Regions from separate parts of the Streptomyces sp. NPDC048172 genome, predicted to be linked through region 1. Evidence: predicted binding sites of a transcription regulator. Region 1 holds the regulator's gene; the other holds the start of a gene.
What was found. The regulator HrcA, encoded in region 1, represses chaperone genes, less so after heat shock. The targets are predictions, from matches to a motif close to TTNGCACTCNGNNNNNCNGAGTGCNAA.
Positions count from the first base shown of each region.

Region 2: groES (co-chaperone GroES) is a predicted target of HrcA. The motif match lies at 2,321-2,347, and genes of this name have one in related genera.

Region 1 covers NZ_JBIDAT010000007.1:220,549-224,068, reverse strand. Annotated here, with positions in the region: gene ACGF3A_RS30505 (Uma2 family endonuclease) at 1-254, shown strand, start outside; gene ACGF3A_RS30500 (DUF3097 domain-containing protein) at 235-1,068, opposite strand; gene ACGF3A_RS30495 (MBL fold metallo-hydrolase) at 1,098-1,871, opposite strand; gene hrcA (heat-inducible transcriptional repressor HrcA) at 2,076-3,092, shown strand; gene dnaJ (molecular chaperone DnaJ) at 3,093-3,520, shown strand, end outside.
Region 2 covers NZ_JBIDAT010000001.1:269,108-272,627, forward strand. Annotated here, with positions in the region: gene ACGF3A_RS01330 (hypothetical protein) at 1-171, opposite strand, end outside; gene ACGF3A_RS01335 (hypothetical protein) at 174-860, opposite strand; gene ACGF3A_RS01340 (methyltransferase domain-containing protein) at 962-2,155, opposite strand; gene groES (co-chaperone GroES) at 2,498-2,806, shown strand; gene groL (chaperonin GroEL) at 2,949-3,520, shown strand, end outside.

The DNA.
Region 1 (3,520 bases):
GGACCAGCGTGCACCGGGACCACGTCACCAAGCGGGCGCTCTACGCGGCGGGCGGCGTTCCCGGATACCTGATCATCGATCCCTTCAAGGCCGAGTGCGTCCTGCTGACCGAGCCGTCAGGAAAGGGCGAGCAGGCCGACTACCGGGTGGAGCGCAGGACTCCGTTCGGGGAGTCGGTGCCGCTCGATCTGCTCGGGGTGAAGCTGGAGACCGAGGAGTTCCAGACCCTCCCCGTCACGAAGCAGGTGCCGTGACGAAGTCGATCAGCTCCTCCACGCGGCCCAGGAGGGCGGGCTCCAGGTCCTTGTAGGAGCTGACCGAGCCGAGGATGCGCTTCCAGGCCGCGCCCGTGTTTTCCGGCCAGCCCAGGGCGCGGCAGACGCCCGTCTTCCAGTCCTGGCCCTTCGGCACGCGGGGCCAGGCCTGGATGCCGAGGGAGCAGGGCTTCACGGCCTCCCAGACGTCGATGTACGGGTGGCCGACGACCAGGACGTCGTCGCCGGTGACCCCGGCCGCGATGCGGGACTCCTTCGAGCCCGGCACCAGGTGGTCGACCAGGATGCCGAGGCGGGCGTCGGGGCCGGGGGAGAAGGCCTCGACGATCGCGGGGAGGTCGTCCACGCCCTCCAGGTACTCCACGACGACGCCCTCGATCCGCAGGTCGTCGCCCCACACCTTCTCGACCAGCTCCGCGTCGTGCCGCCCCTCGACGTAGATCCGCCCGGCCCGCGCCACCCGCGCCCGCGCGCCGGGGACGGCGAGCGAGCCGGAGGCGGTCAGCTTCGGACCCGAGGGTTCCGGCGAGGCGGCCGGCCGCACCAGCGTCACGACCTTGCCCTCCAGCAGGAAGCCGCGGGGCTCCATCGGGAAGACCCGGTGCTTGCCGAAGCGGTCCTCCAGCGTGACCGTCGGCCCCTGGGCCGTCTTCTCCCAGCGGATCACCGCACCGCAGAACCCGGTGGTGACCTCCTCCACCACGAGATCCACCTCGGCGGGCACCTCGGGCACGGGCTTCTGCCGTTTCCAGGGGGGTGTCAGGTTGAGGCTGCTGTAGCGGTCGTTGCGCATGGGGTCATTCTGCTACGTCGCGCGGAGCGTCACGCCTCGCCGAACCTCCTGGCGAGCTCGTCCCGTTGCCGCCGGACGAAGGCCGCGTCCACCAGCGCCCCGTGCCCCGGTACGTACACCGCCTCCTCGCCGCCCAGCGCCAGCAGCCGGTCCAGGGCCGCGGGCCAGCGGGCGGGGTGTGCGTCGTGCCCGGCCTGGGGCTCGCCCGACTCCTCGACGAGGTCGCCGCAGAAGACGACGTCCGGCGTGCCGGGCACGAGGACCACCAGGTCGTGGCCCGAGTGCGCGGGGCCGAGGTTGGCGAGCAGCACCTCGCGCCCGCCGCCCAGGGAGACGGTCATGTCGCCGGAGACGGGGTGGTGCGGCCGTACGAGGACGTCCGCGGCCTCCGCCGCCTCGTCCTCCGGCAGCCCCTGCCGGACGGCGTCCTCACGGAGCGAGTCCCGGGAGCGCGCGAGGAGTTCGCTGATGCCGACCGCGCCGTACACCTGTACCCCCGCGAACGCCGCCGTGCCGAGCACGTGGTCGAAGTGCGGGTGCGTCAGCGCGATATGCGTCACAGCGCGGCCCCAGAGGGCACGCACGTCCGCGCGGAGCGCTGCACCCTCCCGCAGGGAGGAGCCGGTGTCGATCACCAGCACCCCGTCGTCCCCGGTCACGGCCCCCACGGTGGCGTCCCAGCGCGGCAGCCTGCGCCGCGCCACACCGGGCGCGACACGCTCCCAGCGCTCCCCGACCGTACTGCCGGGCGTGCCGTCGCCGCGTCCCGGTTCCTGCGCCCGCTCTTCCCAATGCGCCGTCATACGACGACGCTAACCGCACGTGGGCAGCCACGCCCGCGTGCGGCGAGGAGCGCGGTAGCGTCGGCGCACGCGATCAGGCGGCCCTTGCCCTGGCTGTGGTGACCGGCCGTACACTGGCACAGGGAAGCTGGCACTCCTCTGCGGCGAGTGCCAGGGGTGGCACGAAGGAACACGAGAAGAGCGGCCGGACGGGAGGTGTGCGCCATGCTCAGCGAGCGCAGACTTGAGGTGCTCCGCGCCATCGTCCAGGACTACGTCGGCACGGAGGAGCCCGTCGGCTCCAAGGCGCTCACCGAGCGGCACAATCTGCAGGTCTCCCCGGCCACTGTGCGTAACGACATGGCGGCGCTGGAGGACGAGGGCTTCATCGCCCAGCCCCACACCAGCGCGGGCCGCATCCCCACCGACAAGGGGTACCGCCTCTTCGTCGACAAGCTCGCGGGCGTCAAGCCGCTGTCCTCCCCGGAGCGGCGCGCGATTCAGAACTTCCTCGACGGTGCCGTCGACCTAGACGACGTCGTGGGGCGCACGGTGCGGCTGCTGGCCCAGCTCACCCGCCAGGTCGCCGTCGTGCAGTACCCCTCGCTGACCCGTTCGACGGTGCGCCATGTCGAGCTGCTGGCGCTCGCGCCCGCGCGGCTGATGCTGGTGCTGATCACCGACACGGGCCGGGTCGAGCAGCGCCTGATCGACTGCCCGGCGCCGATCGGCGAATCGGTTCTGGCGGACCTGCGTGCCCGGCTGAACAGCCGGGTGGTCGGCCAGCGCTTCACCGAGGTGCCGTCTCTGGTCCAGGACCTCCCCGAGGCATTCGACGCCGACGACCGGGGAACCATTTCCGCGGTGCTGGCGACTCTGCTGGAGACCCTGGTCGAGGAGACGGAGGAGCGGTTGATGATCGGCGGTACCGCCAATCTCACCCGCTTCGGGCACGACTTCCCGCTCACCATCCGGCCCGTCCTGGAGGCGCTGGAGGAGCAGGTCGTGCTGCTCAAACTGCTCGGCGAGGCCAAGGACTCGGGCATGACCGTACGAATCGGACATGAGAACCACCATGAAGGACTGAGTTCCACATCGGTCGTCTCGGTCGGCTACGGTTCGGGCGACGAAGCAGTCGCCAAGCTCGGCGTGGTCGGACCGACCCGCATGGACTACCCCGGAACGATGGGAGCTGTACGCGCAGTGGCACGGTACGTCGGACAGATCCTCGCGGAGTCGTAAGTGGCGACGGACTACTACGCGGTCCTCGGCGTGCAGCGCGACGCCTCGCAGGACGAGATCAAGAAGGCCTTCCGCAGGCTCGCCCGCGAGCTGCACCCGGACGTGAACCCGGATCCGAAGACCCAGGAGCGGTTCAAGGAGATCAACACCGCTTACGAGGTGCTCTCGGACCCGCAGAAGAAGCAGGTCTACGACCTCGGCGGCGACCCGACCTCGGGTGCGGCGGCCGGTGGAGCGGGCGGCTTCGGCGCCGGATTCGGCAACTTCAGCGACATCATGGACGCCTTCTTCGGCACGGCCTCGCAGCGCGGTCCGCGCTCGCGTACGCGCCGTGGCCAGGACGCCATGATCCGGCTGGACATCGACCTCGAAGAGGCGGCGTTCGGCACCACCAAGGAGATCCAGGTCGACACCGCCGTCGTCTGCAC
Region 2 (3,520 bases), on a different contig from region 1:
GGACATGGGCAACGCCCAGGACGCCGTGCTGGAGATGCCGATGGTGCGGTCCAGGCGGGCGAGTTCGTCGTCGAGGGTCGGACTCCGTGCGGGGCCCTGCGCCTCGGCCGCGATGCCGAGGAGGTGGATCACGGGCGCTTCGCCGAAGACGGCGGCGGTGGGGAGGTGCACGGCTAGTCCTGGTGATGTCGGGTCATGTGGTCGGTGGCGAGCGTGAGCAGTTCGCGGGCGACTTCCCGGTCCGCCCAGTGGAGCGTGGGGGTGTTCTCGGGGAGCGGCTCGGGCGCAGGGAAGAGGAGCAGCAGACGCTGGGCCTCCGCGGCGATCGTGGAGAGGAACTCCGGGCAGTAGGCGGGGTGCTCGCTCTCGATGGCGGCCTGGGCGCACTCCGTGAACGTGGGATGTTCGCGGACCATCCGGCACTGCCACGCCACTGCCTCCAGGCGCGGGAAGAGCGCTTCGACCTCCCAGCGGACGAGGGGGAGTTCGCGGACGCCCACGTGGCGCGCGTCCGCGCGGCGCCGGATACGAGCCGCGAGGGTGCGCAGGTAGCCGGGCGGGTCGGTGCCTTCGGTGCCTTCGGCACCTTCGGTGGCGCGTTCGAGGGCGGCACGGAAGGCGGGCGGGGTGTCGTGCGCGGGGTCGGCCTCGAGGATGTCGGCGATGAGCTCCAGGAGCGCGGCCAGCGTGGACATGGGCATCGCCCAGGACGCTTCCGGGGAGAAGCGGACGGTGCGGTCCAGGCGGGCGAGTTCGTCGTCGACGTCCAGCCGTCCCGCGGACCACTGGGCGTCGGCCGCGAGGCGCAGCACCCGGATGACGGGGGCTTCGCCGAAGACGGCGGTGGTGTAGGTGGACACCTGCGGAAGGATCCCTCCTCCGCAGCCGGGACGTCACGACCTCACGGATATGGACGGCCAAGGACGACAGCGAACCGCCTCAGCCTGCGCCCGGGCAGAGGTCAGGGCCGCGGCACCGGTCCGCCCAGCAGCATGCTCGGGGCCCCCGCGACGCGCGTGAGGAAGACCGTGCACGAGCCCCTGTCCCGCTTCGGGTCGAGCTTCAGTTTCTTGCGGAGTTCCTCCGGTTCGACGGCCGAGCCGCGCTTCTTGACGGTGACGACGCCGACCCCGCGCTCGCGCAGCAGCGCCCGCAGCTTCTTGAGGTTGAAGGGCAGCACGTCGGTGATCTCGTACGCCGTGGCGTACGGCGTCCCCTGCGGCGGCTCGTCGGCGGTGACGTACGCGATCGTCTCGTCGATCAGCCGCCCGCCGACCGCCTCGGCGACCTCGGCGACCAGGTGCGCGCGGATCACGGCGCCGTCCGGCTCGTACAGGAAGCGGCCCACGGGGCCGGTCTCCGGCGGGGGCAGCTCCCGTCCCGTCAGTGTGTGCCCGCCGGGCAGCAGCGTGGCCCGTACGGATCCGGGGGCCGGGGCGCCGTCGCCGAACCAGAGCACGGCCTCCTTCACGTCGCCCCCGTCGGAGACCCACTCGGCGCCCGCGTCGTCCGGCACCGCCTCGTGCGGGATGCCCGGCGCGATCTTCAGCGCGGCGAGCGGCGCCGTACGGGCCAGCTCCACGGCCCGGCTGAGCGGCGGCGAATACGCCTCGGGGTCGAAGATCCGTCCCCTCCCGCCCCGCCTCGCGGGGTCCACGAACAGCGCGTCGTACCCGGCCGTGTCCACCTCCGTGACGTCCGCGCACCGCACCTCGACCAGCTCGCCGAGGCCCAGCGCCTCGGCGTTCGCGCGTGCGACGGCGCAGGTCAGCGGGTCCTTGTCGACGGCCAGCACCCGCACCCCCGCGCGCGCCAGCGCGAGCGCGTCGCCGCCGTTGCCGCAGCACAGATCGGCGGCCGTCCGTACCCCGGAGGCGGCGATACGCGCGGCACGGTGCGCGGCGACGGCCGTACGGGTCGACTGCTCGGCCCCGTGCGCCGTGAAGTACATCCGCGCGGCGTCGGCCCCGAACTTCCCCGCGGCCCGCTGCCGCAGCCGTGCCTGTCCGAGCGCCGCCGAGACGAGTGCCGCGTCGTGCGTCTGCCGCAGCCGCGTGGCCACGGCCAGCTCGTCCCCGGGGTCGTAAGCGCGCAGCTCCTCCAGGAGCTCCTGCCCCTCACCGCCGAGCAGCCGCTCGAAGATCTCCAACTCCACGCCCCCAGTAAACACGGGAGGCGAGCCCCGTCAGGGGCGCGGGGAACTGCGCACCCGGCCACAACGCGCCCGCAGCCTGCACAGCGCGGCAAGGGGCACCCCCTCATCAGAGGGCGGAAAGGGGGCGTGCCATAGACGTCGGCGTATCGCCGAAGCGGCGAGCGTCTGGCACTCCGCTTGACCGAGTGCTAACCCAGGCATAATCTCAACCCTGGCACTCTCCCCAAGGGAGTGCCAGAAGTACGCGACGGGCAGATCCGGCACCCGCGACGACGGATCTACCAGGTCGCCACCCCAGACATATGACCCCGTGATGAGATCTCCGAAGGGGGAGGTCGGATCGTGACGACCGCCAGTTCCAAGGTTGCCATCAAGCCGCTTGAGGACCGCATCGTGGTCCAGCCGCTCGACGCCGAAGAGACCACGGCCTCGGGCCTGGTCATTCCGGACACCGCGAAGGAGAAGCCCCAGGAGGGCACCGTTCTCGCCGTGGGCCCGGGCCGTTTCGAGGACGGCAACCGCCTGCCGCTCGACGTCAAGGTCGGCGACATCGTGCTGTACAGCAAGTACGGCGGCACCGAGGTGAAGTACAACGGCGAGGACTACCTCGTCCTCTCGGCTCGCGACGTTCTCGCGATCGTCGAGAAGTAATTCAGCAGACCGCAGCGAGCACGCTGTAAGGACCTGCATCGAACCGCGCCCTGGTGCCCGCTCCCTCCCGCGAGGTAGCCGGGGCCAGGGCGCGGCTCGTGCGAGACGCGAACGAGACGTGTGAGAGGACTCAACAGCTCCCATGGCGAAGATCCTGAAGTTCGACGAGGACGCCCGTCGCGCCCTTGAGCGCGGTGTCAACAGCCTCGCCGACACCGTGAAGGTGACCATCGGTCCGCGCGGCCGGAACGTCGTCATCGACAAGAAGTTCGGCGCCCCGACCATTACCAACGACGGCGTGACCATCGCCCGTGAGGTCGAGGTCGAGGACGCGTACGAGAACCTGGGCGCGCAGCTCCTCAAGGAGGTCGCGACCAAGACCAACGACATCGCGGGTGACGGCACCACCACCGCGACGGTGCTGGCCCAGGCCCTGGTCCGCGAGGGCCTGCGCAACGTTGCCGCGGGTGCCTCCCCGGCCGCCCTGAAGAAGGGCATCGACGCCGCCGTCGCGGCCGTCTCCGACGAGCTGATCGCCACGGCGCGGCCGATCGACTCCAAGGAGGACATCGCCTCCGTCGCCGCCCTGTCCGCGCAGGACAAGCAGGTCGGCGAGCTGATCGCCGAGGCGATGGACAAGGTCGGCAAGGACGGTGTGATCACCGTCGAGGAGTCCCAGACCTTCGGTCTGGAGCTGGACTTCACCGAGGGCAT